Regions from separate parts of the Dyella sp. 2RAB6 genome, predicted to be linked through region 2. Evidence: predicted binding sites of a transcription regulator. Region 2 holds the regulator's gene; the other holds the start of a gene.
What was found. The regulator HrcA, encoded in region 2, represses chaperone genes, less so after heat shock. The targets are predictions, from matches to a motif close to TTNGCACTCNNNNNNNNNGAGTGCNAA.
Positions count from the first base shown of each region.

Region 1: the regulator HrcA is predicted to act here: its motif matches at 5,244-5,270, upstream of rpoH (RNA polymerase sigma factor RpoH).

Region 1 covers NZ_JBFRGP010000003.1:88,744-97,155, reverse strand. Annotated here, with positions in the region: gene AB4083_RS06315 (efflux RND transporter permease subunit) at 1-1,812, opposite strand, end outside; gene AB4083_RS06310 (sensor histidine kinase) at 2,108-3,568, opposite strand; gene AB4083_RS06305 (response regulator transcription factor) at 3,565-4,266, opposite strand; gene rpoH (RNA polymerase sigma factor RpoH) at 4,357-5,214, opposite strand; gene ung (uracil-DNA glycosylase) at 5,365-6,078, opposite strand; gene AB4083_RS06290 (response regulator) at 6,075-6,917, opposite strand; gene ftsX (permease-like cell division protein FtsX) at 7,050-8,030, opposite strand; gene ftsE (cell division ATP-binding protein FtsE) at 8,027-8,412, opposite strand, start outside.
Region 2 covers NZ_JBFRGP010000015.1:5,911-14,322, reverse strand. Annotated here, with positions in the region: gene dapB (4-hydroxy-tetrahydrodipicolinate reductase) at 1-722, opposite strand, end outside; gene dnaJ (molecular chaperone DnaJ) at 802-1,929, opposite strand; gene dnaK (molecular chaperone DnaK) at 2,063-3,985, opposite strand; gene grpE (nucleotide exchange factor GrpE) at 4,148-4,681, opposite strand; gene hrcA (heat-inducible transcriptional repressor HrcA) at 4,763-5,824, opposite strand; gene recN (DNA repair protein RecN) at 5,984-7,660, shown strand; gene AB4083_RS17855 (response regulator) at 7,851-8,412, opposite strand, start outside.

The DNA of each region.
Region 1 (8,412 bases), on a different contig from region 2:
TCGGACCGCTGCCTGCACGTTGGCAAAGATGGTGGCGCTTTCCTCCACGCGGGTGCCGATCGGCGCGCGCACGTGCATCAGGATCTGGCCGGCATCGACCGCGGGGAAGAAGTTGCGGCCCAGGAACGGCACCAGCGCGAACGAGGCGACCACGAAGGCGAGGAAGCCGCCGACGAACACCCGGCGATGCTCCAGCGCCATCGCCAGCAGGTCGCGATAGGCCGCGCGCACGCGCTCGAAGCGCGCCTCGAAGCCGCGCTGGAAACGCACCAGCGGGTTGCCCGAGGGCGGCAGCGCGGCAAGGCTGCCGTGCTCGTCGGTATGCGCCGCGTGGGGCTTGAGCAGGTACTTCGCCATCGTCGGCACCAGCGTGCGCGACAGGATGAACGAGCAGATCATGGCGAACATCACCGCTTCGGCCATCGGCACGAACAGGAAGCGCGCCACGCCTTCCAGGAAGAACATCGGCACGAACACGATGCAGATGCACAGCAGCGAGACGAAGGCCGGCGTCACGATCTGGCGCGCGCCGTCCATGATCGACGTCTCCACGTCCTTGCCGTGCTCTAGATGCCAGTTGATGTTCTCGATGGTCACCGTGGCGTCGTCCACCAGGATGCCCACTGCCAGCGCCAGGCCGCCCAGGGTCATGATGTTGAGCGTCTCGCCCACCGCGGACAGCGCGATGATCGAGCCGAGGATCGCCAGCGGGATCGAGGTGGCGATGATCACGGTGGAACGCCAGCTGCCGAGGAACAGCAGGATCATCAGGCTGGTCAGCGCCGCGGCGATGATGCCTTCCTTCGCCACGCCGCCGATGGCGGCGCGCACGAACAGCGACTGGTCGCCGATCGGCGCGATCTGCAAGGTCTCGGGAAAAGTGTCCTTGGCGTCGATCAGCTTCTGCTTGACGCCTTCGATGATCGCCAGCGTCGAGGCCGAGCCGTTCTTCATCACCGTCATCAGCACTGAGCGGCCGCCGTCGACGTGCACGATATTGCTCTGCGGCGGGTTGCCGTCGCGCGCCTGGGCTACGTCGCGGATATAGACCGTGGTGCCGTTGACCGTCTTGATCGGCAGGTCGCCCAGCGCGCGGATGTCCGACGGCGCGTTGTTGAGCTGCAGCGTGTATTCGTACTCGCCGATCTTCTGCGTGCCCACCGGCACGATCAGATTCTGCGCGGCGAGCGCGTTGGCCACCTCCTGTGCCGAGAGTCCGCGCGCCTGCAAGGCGGCAGGATCGATGTCGATCTGCGCCTGGCGCGACTTGCCGCCGAACGGAAACGGGATCGACGCGCCCGCCACCGAGGTGAGCACCGGACGCACCGCGTTGATGCCGAGATCGCCCAGGTTCTGCTCGCTCAGGCCCTTGCCGGACAGCGCGAGCTGGATGATCGGCACGGTCGAGGCGTTGTAGTTGAGGATCAGCGGCGGCGTGATGCCCGGCGGCAACTGGCGCAGCAGGGTCTGCGCCACCGCGGTCACCTGCGCGTTGGCGGTGCGGATGTCCACCGTCGGCTGGAAGAAGATCTTGATCACGCCGAAGCCGTTGATCGACTGCGCCTCGATGTGTTCGACGTCGTTCACCGTGGTGGTGAGCACGCGCTCGAACGGCGAGGCGATGCGCCCGGCCATCTGGTCCGGCGGCAGGCCGGTGTACTGCCACACCACGCTGATCACCGGGATCTTGATGTCCGGGAAGATATCGGTCGGCGTCCGCATGGCGGACAACGGGCCGATGATCATGATCAGCAGGGCGAGGACGACAAAGGTGTAGGGCCGCGAAAGCGCGATCCGGACGATGCCAAGCATGCGGGGGATTCCGTGCGCGAATGTTGCGTCGCGAAATTTTGACACGGAGCCCCGGCCGGGCGGCCGGTCAGGTGGATGAAGATATTTTCATATTGAAATGTCCGACGCTGGCGAGGCCTTAGCCCCTCTCCCCCCGGGAGAGGGGTTGGGGTGAGGGTACGGGCGGAGTGGTGCGTTGCGCTTCGCCCGTACCCTCATCCGGCTGCCGCCACCTTCCTCGCTCCTCAAAGCCGCGCACATCCCTGTGCGCTCCCCGCGTGCTCCCGGAGGGAGAAGGGTTCCAGATCGGGCGCTGTCAACCAGCAGTTGCCACCGGCGGAATACGCTCGCTCGCGGTTTCCGGCGGCGCCACCATGCGCGACAAACAGGTGCCCGGCACTTCCCCCGGCTTCACCGTATAGCCGTACAGCGTGATGCGCGACCCTGGCCCTTCCTTCGGTTCGCCGATATCCAGCGCAAAGCCGTGCAGGCGCACGATCGCGCTGACGATGCTCAGCCCCAGGCCGGAGCCGGGCATGGTGCGGCTGTTGTCGCCGCGGTAGAAGCGCCGCGTCACGGCGTCGCGCTCGTTGGCGGGGATGCCGGGGCCCTGGTCGAGGATGCTGATGCGCGGGCCGCGGCTGTCCATGCGCGCGCGCAGGCGCACTTCTCCGCCGGCGGGCGTGAACTTGATGGCGTTGCCGACCAGGTTGGCCAGCGCCTCGAACAGCAGGTGCGCATCGCCGCGCACCGCCACGGTGGGCTCGATATCGAGCACGAACGGCTGGCCGCGGTCTTCGGCCACCGGCGCGTAGAACTCGTGCACCTGCTGCAGCACGCTGCCGAGATCGACTTCGTCGAAGCAGGCATTGCGCCGCCCGTCTTCCAGCTCGGACACGCGCAGCAGTGCGCGGAAGCGGCCGAGCACCTGGTCGATATCCACGATGCTCGCTTCGACCAGCGCGGCTTCCGGCTGCTCGGCGAGCTGCTGCTGCGTGCGATACAGCCGTGCGCGCAGGCGGGTCAGCGGCGTGCGCAAGTCGTGGGCGATGTTGTCGCACACGCCCTTCACCTCGTTCATCAAGCGCTCGATCTCGTCGAGCATGCTGTTGACGATGGCGGCCAGCACGTCGACTTCGTCGCCGCGGCTGCTGACCGGCAGGCGCTTGGTGAGGTCGCCCTGGCGGATCGGATCGGTGGCCTGCTGCAGCTTGCGGATGCGTTTTTCCGGGCCGCGGCGCAGCAGGAAGCCGCCGAGCAGGCCGGGAATCACGGTGAGCGACACCGCCCACAGCAGTGCACGCCAGACCACGGCGCCGAGGCCATCGACCGTGCTGTTGTCCTTGGCGATGACCAGCACGCGGCCATCGGCGAGCCGGGTGGCCAGCGCGCGGGCGCGCAGCTGGCTGCCGTCGCGATCGGGGCGCGGCAGGCCCTGCGCCAGCAGGCGCACCTTGCTGTCCGGCGCCAGCTCGGCCGGCATGCGCGCGATGTTGCCGGCCAGCGGCTTGCCGGCGGGGTCGAACAGGCCGACCGACATCACGCCGTGCGGATCGATGGTGATGGCGGCGTCCACGGTGGCGCCGAGGCGCGAGTTCTCGGTGTTCGCCAGATAGTGCATGCGCTGTACCAGCATCTGGTCGATCACGGTGTTGAGATAACGCGTGGTCTCCCACTGGATCACGCCGACCAGCACCAGGCCCCACACCGCGAACAGCGCGCCGTAGATCAGGATCAGGCGGGAGGTGGTGGAGCGCCAGGCGTTGGGGCGATTCATGGTTGCGCTGCCGCGTTCTGGGGAGCCGAGGTGATCATGTAGCCGGTGCCGCGCACGGTGCGGATCAGCGGCGCCTGCCCGGAGCCGTCGATCTTGCGCCGAAGCCGGCCGATGTGCACGTCGATCACATTGGTGCCGGGGTCGAAATGGAAACCCCACACCGCCTCGAAGATCATGGTGCGGGTCAGTACCTGGCCGCTGTGGCGCATCAGGTATTCGAGCAGGCGGTATTCGGTGGGCTGCAGGGTCAGCGGCTGGCCCTGGCGGTAGGCGACGTGGCGCACCAGGTCCAGTTCCAGCTCGCCGACGCGCAGGCGCGTCTCGTGCTGTTGTGGCTGGCGGCGGCGCAGCAGCACCTCGGCGCGGGCGGCCATCTCGTCGGGGGCGAACGGTTTGGTGAGGTAGTCGTCGCCGCCGGCGCGCAGGCCGCGCACGCGGTCGTCGACCTCACTGAGCGCGCTGATCATCAGCACCGGCGTCTCGATCTGCTGCCGGCGCAGCGCTTCCACCACCTCGATGCCTTCCATGCCGGGCAGCATGCGGTCGAGCGTGATCAGGTCGTAGGCATGGGCGCTGGCGCGGGCCAGGCCTTCGCGGCCGTCGGCCACCCATTCGGCGGTCATGCCGTGCACGCTGAGCTCGGCCACGATCTCGCGGGCGGTGACCTCGTCGTCTTCGATGACCAGGACTCTGGGCATGGTGTGGACGTCCGGACGTCTGGGGGTGGTGGCGCAAAAACCGACGGCCCCGGGTGGGGCCGTCGGCGATCGTAACGCGCTATCCGGGAATCAGGCGGCGAACAGGCCGCGCATCTTCTTCATCGCGTTGGCCTCGACCTGGCGGATGCGCTCGGCCGAGACGCCGTACTCGTCGGCCAGGTCCTGCAAGGTGGCCTTTTCCTCGTTCAGCCAGCGGCGCTGGATGATGTCGCGGGAACGGTCGTCCAGCTTGCGCAGGGCGTCGGTCAGCGTTTCCAGCTGGTTGTCGGCCTGGTCGGCGTCGGCGATGTTGTCGTACGGGTCGGCGCCCTCGTCGACCAGGAACGCGGCCGGTGCGGGCTTGGCATCGTCGTCGGCGTCGGCCGGGGCCTCGAAGCCGATGTCGCGGCCGGACAGGCGGGCTTCCATCTCGCGCACGGTCGCTTCCGGCACGCCCAGGTCCTTCGCCACCACGCGCACTTCCTCGGCGTTCATCCAGCCCAGGCGCTTCTTGCTCTTGCGCAGGTTGAAGAACAGCTTGCGCTGCGCCTTGGTGGTGGCCACCTTGACGATGCGCCAGTTGCGCAGGATGAACTCGTGCATTTCGGCGCGGATCCAATGCACCGCGAAGCTGACCAGGCGCACGCCCTGGTCCGGGTCGAAGCGCTTGACCGCCTTCATCAGGCCGATATTGCCTTCCTGGATCAGGTCGCCGATCTGCAGGCCGTAGCCGCTGTAGCCGCGGGCCACGTGGACCACGAAGCGCAGATGGGACATCACCAGCTTGCGGGCGGAGGCGAGGTCGTCGCCTTCCAGATAGCTGCGCGACAGCGCCTGCTCTTCTTCCTGGCTGAGCACCGGGATGCGGTGTACCGCCGAAATATAAGCATCCAGACTGCCGACAACACTGGGCACCGGCAGGTTGGCGGTCACCAAAGCTTGAGACATGTGTGGATCCTCCTCGTATGGAATTCAGCTTAGCACTCCCTAGGTGAGAGTGCTAAAGCGCTCGGGAAGTTCCCTGCGGGAGTCCCCGGCTGCTTTATTGAACTGAATCGTACAGGAATTTGAATTCCGCGTCCAGCGCGTCCCGCCGACTCAGCCCTCGCCGGCTTCCAGCGCGGCCCGGGACGGCAGCGACCAGTCGATCGGCGGCTGGCCGCGCTCTTCCAGATAGCGGTTGGCGGCGGAGAAATGCCCGCAGCCCAGGAAGCCCCGATGGGCCGAGAGGGGGGATGGGTGCACCGAGCGCAGAACGCAATGCCGGCGGCTGTCGATCAACTGGCCCTTGCGCTGGGCGTAGGAACCCCACAGCAGGAACACCAGCCCCTCGCGCTCCCGGTTCAGGGCATCGATGGCGGCGTCGGTAAAACCCTCCCAGCCCTTGCCCTGGTGGGAGGCGGCCAGGCTGCGTTCCACCGTCAGCACCGCATTGAGCAGCAGCACGCCGCGGTCGGCCCAGGGGGTGAGGCAGCCGTGGTCCGGCGGCGCGATGGCCAGGTCGCGCTGGATCTCCTTGAAGATGTTCAGCAGCGACGGCGGCGTCGGCACCCCCGGCCGCACCGAGAAGCACAGGCCATGCGCCTGGCCGGGGCCGTGGTACGGATCCTGGCCCAGGATCACCACCCGGACCCGCTCGAACGGGGTGTGGTCGAAAGCAGCGAAGATCTCCGGCCCCGGCGGGTAGATCACCTTGCCCTGCTGCTTCTCCGCACGCAGGAAGGCCGCCAGCGCCTGCATCTCCGGCCGCTCCAGATAGGCGCCGATGCGCTCCTTCCAGGACGGCTCCAGCTTGACCCGGCCCTCGTTCATGCGGCCCGGTCGCGCTGGCGCAGATGCCGCGCCACGCGCAGCTGGAACAGCACCTTGGTGATCAACAGCTTCTCCTCGATCGGTTTCTCGACCAGGTCGTTGGCGCCGGCCCGGAGCAGGGCCGCCTGGTTGGCGGGGTTCTCGTCGCCGGTCATCACCAGCACCGGCAGGCGGCCCTTGCCGTAGGCGTAGTCGCGGCGGATCCGCTCGAGCAGGTCGCCGCCGGTGAGCTCGCCCTTCAGGCTGACGTCGGTCAGCACCAGGTCGGCGCCGACCTCGCCCTGCGCCCGCGCGGTATCCAGCCAGGCCAGGGCGTCTTCGGCGCTGATCACATGGCGCACGGTCAGGCCGTACTTTTCCAGGATGCGGCGGGTGGCCAGCGCGACGACGCGGCTGTCCTCCACGTAGAGCACCTCGCCCTCGGCCGAGCTTTCCGGGCGCACATAGCCGCGGATGAATTCGGCCAGCGCCTGGAAGCCCAGGGATTTGTCGAAGTAATCGGTGACGTGCTCGCCCAGCGCGCGGCGATGCAGGCGGTCGTCGACGTCGCCGGACACCACCACGATCGGCACATAGATCTGCGGCGCCGATTCGCGCACGTAGCGCGCCAGCTCCAGGCCGTCCATGTCCGGCAGGCGCAGGGCGATGGTGATGAAGTCGAACACGCCGCCCTCGAGCAGCTGGTGCGCTTCCGCACCGCTCGCGCAGCCCACCACCTCGGCATCCGGCAGCTCCACCTTGAGCACGCGGCTGATCAGCTGCCGCACCACTTTCGAACCGTCCACCACCAGCACGCGCGGCGCGGCGCTGACGATGCGGTTGCTGAAACCTTCACTCATTGACCGATCCATCCACGCTCAGCGGCCTCCTTGCCGAACCATCGATGGACGCCCCCTTGCGTCCTTCCATCCGGGCATCTTGCCCTGCCGGCCCTGCAGTTGCCTGCGACCGGCGTCACTTTCGTCGTTGACCTAGGCCGCCTTGCGCAATTGCCAGGCGCTGACCAGGCGTGCGCCCAGCCAGCCGAGCACCGCCGCGGCCACCGGCACCGCGCCCAGCAGCCACAGCGGCAGCATGCCGAGCTGAAGCTTGCCCTCGTAGACATGACCGAGGCGTGTCACCGGCTCGGCCAGCGCCATCTCGATCAGCAGCGCCATGCCGGCGGCGAGCACGCCGCTGAACAGGCCGTACCAGATGCCCGCATACAGATAAGGACGGCGCACGAAGGCGCCGCTGGCGCCGATCAGCATCAGCACGCCGATCTCCTCGCTGCGGCTGGCGATATCCACGCGCACGGTATTGCCGACCACCAGCAGCACGGCCAGCGCCAGCAGGCCGGCCAGGATCAGCACCACCCGGTTGCCCACCCCGAGCAGCGCATCCAGCCGCTGCCGCCAGGTGCCGCTGTCCTGCACCAGGTCCACGCCCTGCATGGCGCGCAGGTCGGTGACCAGGCGGGCCACGTCGTCGGCATTGGCACCAGGCTTCGGCAGCACGTCCAGGGCGTACGGCAGCGGGTTGCTGTCCAGCGTGTTCAGCGCGCCGGAAAAGCCCTGCATCTTGGCCAGTTCGTCCATGCCCTGCTGCGGGCTCTTCACCGCCACCGAGGCCACGTCCGCGCGCTCGCGCAGCTTGGTCGCCATCATCTCCACCGCCGGCCCGGTCTGGCCCGGCTGCATGAAGACCGACACGGCCTGGCTCTGCCCCAGCGCCGCGCCGAGCTGCTGCACATTGCCCAGCAATAGATAGAAGGTCAGCGGCAGCGCCAGCGCCAGCGCCATCACCGCCACCGTCAGCAAGGTGCCGACCGGGCGCGACATCAGCCGGCGCAGGCTGGCGCCCGCGCTCCAGGCGTGGTGGTCGCGCCAGCTGGCGACCGGACGCGGACGGCTGCGTTCGACCCGGTTCGGTTCGGCCACGATCGGGGTATCGAGATCCTGCGGCGCGCTCACAGCACCTCCTCCGCGGCGATATCCGCGACCAGGCGGCCGTGGTCGAGCACCACCACGCGCTTGCGCATGCGCTTGATCAGCGGCAGGTCGTGGCTGGCCACCAGCACGGTGGTGCCGACATGCTGGAATTCGGCGAACAGGCCCATGATCTCCACCGCGAGCTGCGGATCGAGGTTGCCGGTGGGCTCGTCGGCGATCAGCAAGGTGGGCTTGGCCACGATCGCGCGGGCAATGCCCACGCGCTGCTGCTCGCCGGTGGACAGCGTGGCCGGCAGCTGGCGCTCGTAGGCGAGCAGGCCGACCTTCTCCAGCGCGGCGCGCACGCGCCGGCCGCGCTCGGCCGGGGCGACGCCGCCGATCACCAGCGGCAGTTCCACGTTGG
Region 2 (8,412 bases):
GCCGCTTCGATCGCGCCGCGGGCGAAGATCGAGCGGTCGGTGGCGCGGTGATTGAGTTCCACCCGCTCGCCCTGCCCGATCATCCACACCTCGTGCTCGCCGACGATGTCGCCGCCGCGCACCACGGCGAAGCCGATGCTGCCGTGCCGGCGCGGGCCGGTACTGCCTTCGCGGGCGTAGACGGCGCTGTCGCTCAAGGAAATGCCGCGTCCCGCCGCAGCCGCCTCGCCCAGCGCCAGCGCGGTGCCGGAAGGCGCGTCCAGCTTGCGCTGGTGGTGCGCTTCGACAATCTCCAGGTCCCAATCCGGCAAGGCCGCCGCGGCCTCGCGCACCAGGCGGCGCAGCACCGCCACGCCGAGGCTGAAGTTGGCGGCGTGCAGTACGGGGATGTCCTGCGTGGCGGCAGTCAGTTCTGCCTGCTGGGCCTGGTCCAGGCCGGTGGTGCCGGTGACCAGCGCGATCTTGTGTGCGCGGCAATGCGCGAGCGCCGCACCGAGGCCGGCGGGACCGCTGAAATCGATCGCCACCTCCGGTGCCACGTCCGGCCATTCGCGCGTGAAGCGCAAACCTTCCTCGCCCGCATGCACCGATTCACCGAGGCGCGACGACGACGCCAGCGCCGCCACCACCTCGAACCGCGCATCGTCCTTCAGCAGATCCAGCAAGGCCCGACCCATGCGGCCCGTGGCGCCGACGACGGCGAGGCGAAGAGGACGGCTCATGCGGGAACTCCTGCGGACGGTGAAGCGTCGATGCTAGCGCCGGCACGCGCCGGCGCAACCTGCTTCAGAACAGCAGCCATCACGAAGTGACGCGCGACCAGAACTGCTTCACGCCATCGACCCAGCCCTTGGCGCGCGGCGTGTGCTTGTCCGCATCGTCGTGCTCGAAGGTGGCTTCCAGCTGTTCCATCAGCTCGCGCTGCTGGCGGGTCAGGCGTACCGGCGTTTCCACCACCACGTGGCAGATCAGGTCGCCGGTGCGCCCGTTGCGCACCGACTTCACGCCGCGGCCGCGCAGGCGGAACTGCTGCCCGGTCTGCGTTTCCGGCGGCACCTGGATCGCCACTTCGCCTTCCAGCGTCGGCACCAGCAGCTCGGCGCCCAGCGCGGCCTGGCCGAAGCGGATCGGCAGTTCGCAGTAAAGATCATTGCCCTGGCGCTGGAAGATCGCGTGCTCGCGCACATGCACTTCCACGTACAGGTCGCCGGCTTCGGCGCCCGCGCCGCCGGCTTCGCCCTGCCCGGTCAGGCGGATGCGGTCGCCGGTATCGACGCCGGCCGGGATGTTCACCGACAGCGTGCGGGTTTCTTCCAGGCGGCCTTCGCCGCGGCAGGGCTTGCAGGGCTTTTCGATGGTCTGGCCGGCGCCGCCGCAATGCGGGCAGGTCTGCTGGATCGAGAAGATGCCGTTCTGCATGCGCACCCGGCCGTGGCCGTTGCAGGTGCGGCACTGCGCGGTCTTGCCGTCTTCGGAGCCGGAGCCGTTGCAGTGCTGGCAGTTGACCTGGGTCGGCACCTGGATGTTCTTCTCGACGCCGAACACGGCTTCTTCGAGATCCAGTTCCATCAGATAACGCAGGTCGGCGCCGCGGCGCGTGCGTCCGCGCCCACCGCCGCCCATGCCGAAAATATCGCCGAAGATGTCGCCGAAGATGTCACCCATATCGCCGAAGCCGCCGGCGCCGCGCCCGCCCATGCCGGCCTCGAAGGCGGCGTGGCCGTGCTGGTCGTACAGCGCGCGCTTCTGCGCATCGGAGAGCACTTCGTAGGCCTCCTTGGCCTCCTTGAACTTCTCCTGCGCATGCGGATCGTCCGGGCAACGGTCCGGGTGGTACTTCATTGCCAGGCGGCGGAAGGACTTCTTCAGCTCGACCTCGGTCACCGTCCGTTCGACGTCGAGGATTTCGTAGTAGTCGCGCTTGCTCATGCTGGTTTCCGACTGGATCGCGTTCCATGAATCGGAAGCGATCCATGTCCTCTCAAGGTTCCTTCACAAAACAGCCCGCGCCTGGGTTTCCCCGGGCGCGGGCTGCGTCAGGTCGGCCATGACGGCCGCTCCGTCACTTCTTTTCGTCGCCCTTCACTTCGGTGAACTCGGCATCGACCACATCGTCGGCCGGACCGGTCGGGCCACCCTGCGGGCCAGCCTGCGGACCGCCGGCGCCGGCGCCCTGGGCCACCGCGTACAGCGCCTGCGCGGCCTGCTCGAGCTTCTCGATCTTCGCTTCGATCACGGTCTTGTCGTCGCCTTCCTTCGCCTTCTCCAGCTCCGACAGCGCGCCTTCGATCGTGCTCAGCTGCTCGCCCGGCACCTTGCCGCCGTGTTCCTTCAGCGCGCTGCGCGTGGCGTGCACCAGCTGATCGGCCTTGTTGCGGGTGCCGACCAGTTCCTGGAACTTCTTGTCTTCTTCCTTGTTGGCCTCGGCGTCCGCGACCATGCGGGCGATCTCTTCCTCGGACAGGCCGGAGCCGGCCTTGATCTCGATCTTCTGTTCCTTGCCGGTCTTCTTGTCCTTGGCCGACACGTGCAGGATGCCGTTGGCGTCGATGTCGAAGGTCACTTCGATCTGCGGCATGCCGCGCGGCGCCGAATCGATGCCGGTGAGATCGAACTTGCCCAGCGACTTGTTGGCACTGGCGCGCTCGCGCTCGCCCTGCAGCACGTGCACGGTCACCGCGGTCTGGTTGTCGTCGGCGGTGGAGAACACCTGCGAGGCCTTGGTCGGCACCGTGGTGTTCTTCTCGATCAGCTTGGTCATCACGCCGCCCATGGTCTCGATACCCAGCGACAGCGGGGTCACGTCCAGCAGCAGCACGTCCTTCACCGAACCGCCCAGCACGCCGCCCTGGATCGCGGCGCCCACGGCCACGGCTTCATCCGGGTTGACGTCCTTGCGCGGCTCCTTGCCGAAGAAGTCCTTCACCGACTCCTGCACCTTGGGCATGCGGGTCTGGCCGCCGACCAGGATCACCTCGTCGATGTCCGAGACGCGCAGGCCGGCATCGTTCAGCGCGGTGCGGCAGGGGTCGATGGTGCGCTTGACCAGCTCTTCCACCAGCGCTTCGAGCTTGGCGCGAGTCAGCTTGATGTTGAGGTGCTTCGGGCCAGAGGCGTCGGCCGTGACGTACGGCAGGTTCACTTCGGTCTGGTGGCTGGAGGACAGCTCGATCTTGGCGCGCTCGGCGGCGTCCTTCAGGCGCTGCAGGGCGAGCGGATCCTTGCGCAGGTCCATGCCCTGGTCCTTCTTGAACTCCTCGACCAGGTAATCGATCACGCGCAGGTCGAAGTCTTCGCCGCCCAGGAAGGTGTCGCCATTGGTGGCCAGCACCTCGAACTGCTTCTCGCCGTCGACGTCGGCGATCTCGATGATCGACACGTCGAAGGTGCCGCCGCCCAGGTCGTACACCGCGATCTTGCGGTCGCCGCCCTTCTTGTCCAGGCCATAGGCCAGGGCCGCCGCGGTCGGCTCGTTGATGATGCGCTTCACTTCCAGGCCGGCGATCTTGCCGGCGTCCTTGGTGGCCTGGCGCTGGCTGTCGTTGAAGTAGGCCGGCACCGTGATCACCGCTTCGGTGACCGGCTCGCCGAGATAATCCTCGGCGGTCTTCTTCATCTTCATCAGCACCTTCGCCGAGATCTCCTGCGGCGCCATCTTCTTGCCGTCGGCGGTGCTGACCCAGGCGTCGCCGTTATCGTGCGCGACGATGCCGTACGGCACGATGTGCAGGTCTTTCTGCACTTCGGCGTCGGTGAACTTGCGGCCGATCAGGCGCTTCACCGCGTAGAAGGTGTTCTTGGGATTGGTGACGCTCTGGCGCTTGGCGGGTGCGCCCACCAGCACTTCGCCGTCCTTGGTGAAAGCGACGATCGACGGGGTGGTGCGATCGCCTTCCGAGTTCTCGATGACCTTGGCCGTGCTGCCATCCATGATGGCGACGCACGAGTTGGTCGTGCCCAGGTCGATGCCGATGATCTTGCCCATGATTTATATGCTCCGAATCTCGATGCGGCCCCGCGGCCGCGCTGTCTGGTCAAATGGGGCCCGGCTCATGCGATTCAACGCGCCGGCGGGCCCTCACCTTATGTTTTGAAGCGTCTGGCGTGGCCGCGTTCAGGCGGCTAAACCAAGTTGGTGCGGTGCCGATCAGTCCTTGGCGACCGCGACCAGCGCGGGACGCAGCAGACGATCGTTCAACACGTAGCCCTTCTGCAGCACGCTGACCACCGTGTTCGGCGCCTGGCCGGGCGCATCCACCATGCTCACCGCGTGATGGCGCTCCGGGTCCAGCGGCTCGCCGACCGGGTCGACCTGCACCAGGCCATTGTTCTCGGCGATCTTCAGCAGCGACTTCAGCGTGAGCGCGATGCCCTCGCGCACGCTGGCCACGTCGCCGCCTTCCGCCGTCAAGCCCATTTCCAGGCCGTCGTACACCGGCAGCAGCTCGTTGAGCAGCTTCTCGTTGGCGAAGCGGCGGGCCTGCTCGACGTCGCGGTGCAGGCGGCGGCGCTGGTTCTCGATCTCGGCCTTCTCGCGCAGCACGCTGTCGCGCAGGTCGGTGTTGGCCGCTTCGAGTTCGGCGACCCGGGCCTTGAGGGCCTCGAGCTCGGCGTGGGCCGGCGCGTCCGGCGCGCTGGCCTCAGGCGCCCCGCTGGGCACCGGCTGGTCGTTGTTCTGCATGAAAGACTCCAAAACCCAAACATGGCCGGCACGACGTGCCGACCCCCAAGCTTGCGCGGGTAACCCCGCCTCCCGTGGCGGTTATAAGGCCGTGGCGGCGCGATTCAAGGCGTCGCTCAATACGCCGGCCGTGGCCTGCACGACCGGGATCACCCGTTCGTAGGCCATGCGGGTGGGGCCGATCACCCCGACCGCCCCCAGCACGCGGCCCTGGGTGCCGTAGGTGGCCGTGACCACGCTGCAGCCGTCCAGTGCCGCAAACCCCGATTCCTCGCCGATGAACAGCCGCACGCCCGGTGCCCGGGCGCACACTTCCATCAGCTGCAGCAGTTCGTTCTTCTTCTGGAACGCCTCGAACAGCTCGCGCAGGCGCTCCAGGTTGGCCAGTTCCGCATAGCCCATCAGGTTGGTCTGGCCGCTGACCAGCACGTCGTCGGTCTCGCTCTGCGGCGCGAACGAGGCGGCCGCCAGCTCCACCGTGCTGGACATCATGCGATTCAGTTCGCTGCTGGCCTCGCGCAGTTCGCGCAACAGATGACCGCGGATGTCGTCCAGGCGCAGCCCGGCGAAGTGCGTATTCAGATAATTGGCGGCCTGCTCCAGCTCGCCCGGCTCCAGCGGCTTGGCCAGCTGGATCACGCGGTTCTGCACCTGGTTGTCCGAGAACACCAGGATCACCAGCACGCGGGCGTCCGGCAGGGCCACGAAATCGATGTGGCGCAATGGGAAGTCGGCCTGGCGCGGCACCGTCACCACGCCGGCGAAGTGGGTCATCGCCGAGAGCAGGCTGGACACGTTGCCGAGCAGGTCGCGGGTGGTGGTGGGGCCGGCGGGCAGCTCGCGCTGCAGGCGGGCCATTTCCTCCACCGGCAGCGGCTGCAGCTCGATCAGGCTGTCCACGAACAGGCGCAGGCCGCGCGGCGTCGGCACGCGGCCGGCCGAGGTATGCGGCGAGGCGACCAGGCCGGCGTCTTCCAGGTCCGCCATGATGTTGCGGATGGTGGCGGGGCTGACGTCCAGGCCGGAGGAACGCGACAGCGTGCGCGAGCCCACCGGCTCGCCGTCGGCCAGGTACTGCGCGATCAGCGTGCGCAGCAGCCGCCGCGCACGGATATCCAGGTCGTTGGCAAGAGGTCGAGACATGCGCTCTGTGGCAATCCGTGAGACGGCTAAGAAATAAGGTTTGATCCGGTAGTTTGCAAGAAAACCGGACAGGCGGGGGCTGGTACCGGGGCATTCAGGCCCGCTCCACCCCGCCGGAGTCTGCCCTTACAATCCTCCGACTCAACGACGCGACACCCCATGCTTACCTCGCTCTACGTCCGCCATTTCGCAGTAGTAGAAGAAGCCGAGATCGCCTTCGGCCCTGGCCTGACCGTGGTCAGCGGCGAGACCGGCGCCGGCAAGTCCCTGCTGGTCGACGCCTTGCTGCTGCTGGCCGGCGGCCGCGCCGACAGCGGCATGGTGCGCGCCGGCAGCGACCGCGCCGAGCTGGCCGCCGAGTTCGACCTGGCCACCCTGCCCGAGGCCCGCGCCTGGCTGCGCACCGAGGAACTGGACGAGGCCGACGGCAGCTGCCGCCTGCGCCGCGTGATCCGCGCCGAAGGCAGCTCGCGCGCCTGGATCAACGGCCGCCCGGCCAGCGCCAGCCAGCTCGGCGAGCTGGCCACCCTGCTGGTGGAGATCCACGGCCAGCACGAACACCAGGCGCTGCTGTCCCGCGCCCACCAGATGGCCCTGCTGGACGCCTACGCCGGCCACGACAGCCTGCTGGCCCAGGCCCGCGACAGCGCCGTGCAGTGGCGCGAGGTCGGTGCGCGCATCCGCAAGCTCAGCGGCGGCGAAGACCGCGAGCAGCGCCTGGAACTGCTGCGCCACGAGGCCGCGGAACTGGAGCAATGGGTACTGGCCCCGGCCGAGCTGACCGAACTGGAAGCCAGCCACAAGCGCCTGGCCAATGCCGGCCGGCTGGCCGAAGGCGCCTCCGGCGTCGCCGAGCTGGTCGACGGCGACAGCGAACTGGCGCTGAGCCGCGCCCTGGCCCGCGCCCACGCCGACCTGGACAAGCTGGCCGCCCTGGACGACCGCCTCGCCCCGCTGCTGCAACTGCTGGACGATGCCGCCATCCAGCTCGGCGAAGCCGCCGACGGCCTCAATCGCTACGCCCAGGACGTGGACCTGGACCCGGAGCGCTACACCGAGGTCGACACCCACCTCACCCGCCTGCACGAACTCTCGCGCAAGCACCGCACGCCAGTTTCCGACCTGCACGAAAAAACCGCCGCCCTGCGCGCGGAACTGAGCGAGCTGGAAGGCGCCGGCGACGCGCTGGAACAACTGGCCACCCAGCGCGACCAGCTACGCCGCGACTACGACGCCGCCGCGACGAAGCTGAGCAAGGCCCGCACCAGCTCCGCCGCCAAGCTGGGCAAGGAGGTCGGCGCGCTGATGGCGGAGCTGGGCATGGCCGGCGGCCAGCTGGTGATCGAACTGGAACCGGCCGGCAGCGACGAACCCGACCCGCAAGGCCGCGAACGCTGCGAACTGCTGGTCAGCGCCAACCCCGGCCAGCCGCCGCGCCCGCTGCGCAAGGTGGCTTCGGGCGGCGAACTGGCGCGCATCAGCCTGGCGATCGAAGTGGCCACGCTGGGCAAGGACACGGTCGGCAGCATGGTGTTCGACGAAGTCGACACCGGCATCGGCGGTGCGGTGGCCGAAGTGGTCGGCCAGAAGCTGCGCTCGCTCGGCGGCCAGCGCCAGGTGCTGTGCGTCACCCATCTGCCGCAGGTGGCGGCGCAGGGGCATGCGCATCTGCGGGTGAGCAAGCAAAGCGATGGCAGCTCGACGCAGACGCGGATCGAGAAGCTGGATGCGGGTGGGCGCCGCGACGAGCTGGCGCGGATGTTGGGTGGTGTGGAGATCACCAAGGAAACGCGGGCGCACGCCAAGCAGATGCTGGATCGGGCGCAGACGGCCTGAGCTCGAACCGACCTTCAAGAGTGAAGCCTTCTCCCTCCGGGAGCACGCGGGGAGGGCACAGGGATGTGCCCGGCTGTGAGGAGCGAGGAAGGTGGCGGCAGCCGGATGAGGGTCCGGGCGGAGCCGGGCGCCCCACTCCGCCCGTACCCTCACCCCAACCCCTCTCCCGATGGGAGAGGGGCTCAGCGCATCAGGCCTTGCCGTCTCTACGCGGCAACAACCCGCGCTCGCTCGCCATCCGATAAAGATCAAGTTCCGAGCCCGCCCCCAGCTTGCCCATCAGGCTGGCGCGGTGGATGTAGACGGTCTTCTGCCCGATCCCCAACTCTCCCGCCACCTGCTTCGGCGCGCGCCCTTCCGCCAGCAGCAGAAAGACTTCGCGCTCGCGGCTGGTCAGGCGGTTGATCGGGTCCAGCGCCTCGCTCGGCCGTTCGGCGCGGCGCTGGCGCAGGTCGGAGCTGAGGAAACACTCGCCCTGCATCACCGCACGCAGGCCGGCCACCAGTTCCTCCGGCGCCACGCCCTTGGTCACGTAGCCGCTGGCGCCGCGGCGCAGGGCTTCGGAAACGTAGGGTTCGCCGTCGTGCATGCTCAGCACCACGATGCGGGTCTGGTCGGCCACGCTGCGCAGATGCTCGATCAGCGGCAGGCCGCTGCCATCGGGCAGTGAGAGATCCAGCGCGACCAGGTCTGGGCGGCGTTGGCTGACTGCCTCCACCGCGTCGTCGGCGCTGCGGCACTCGGCCACGACC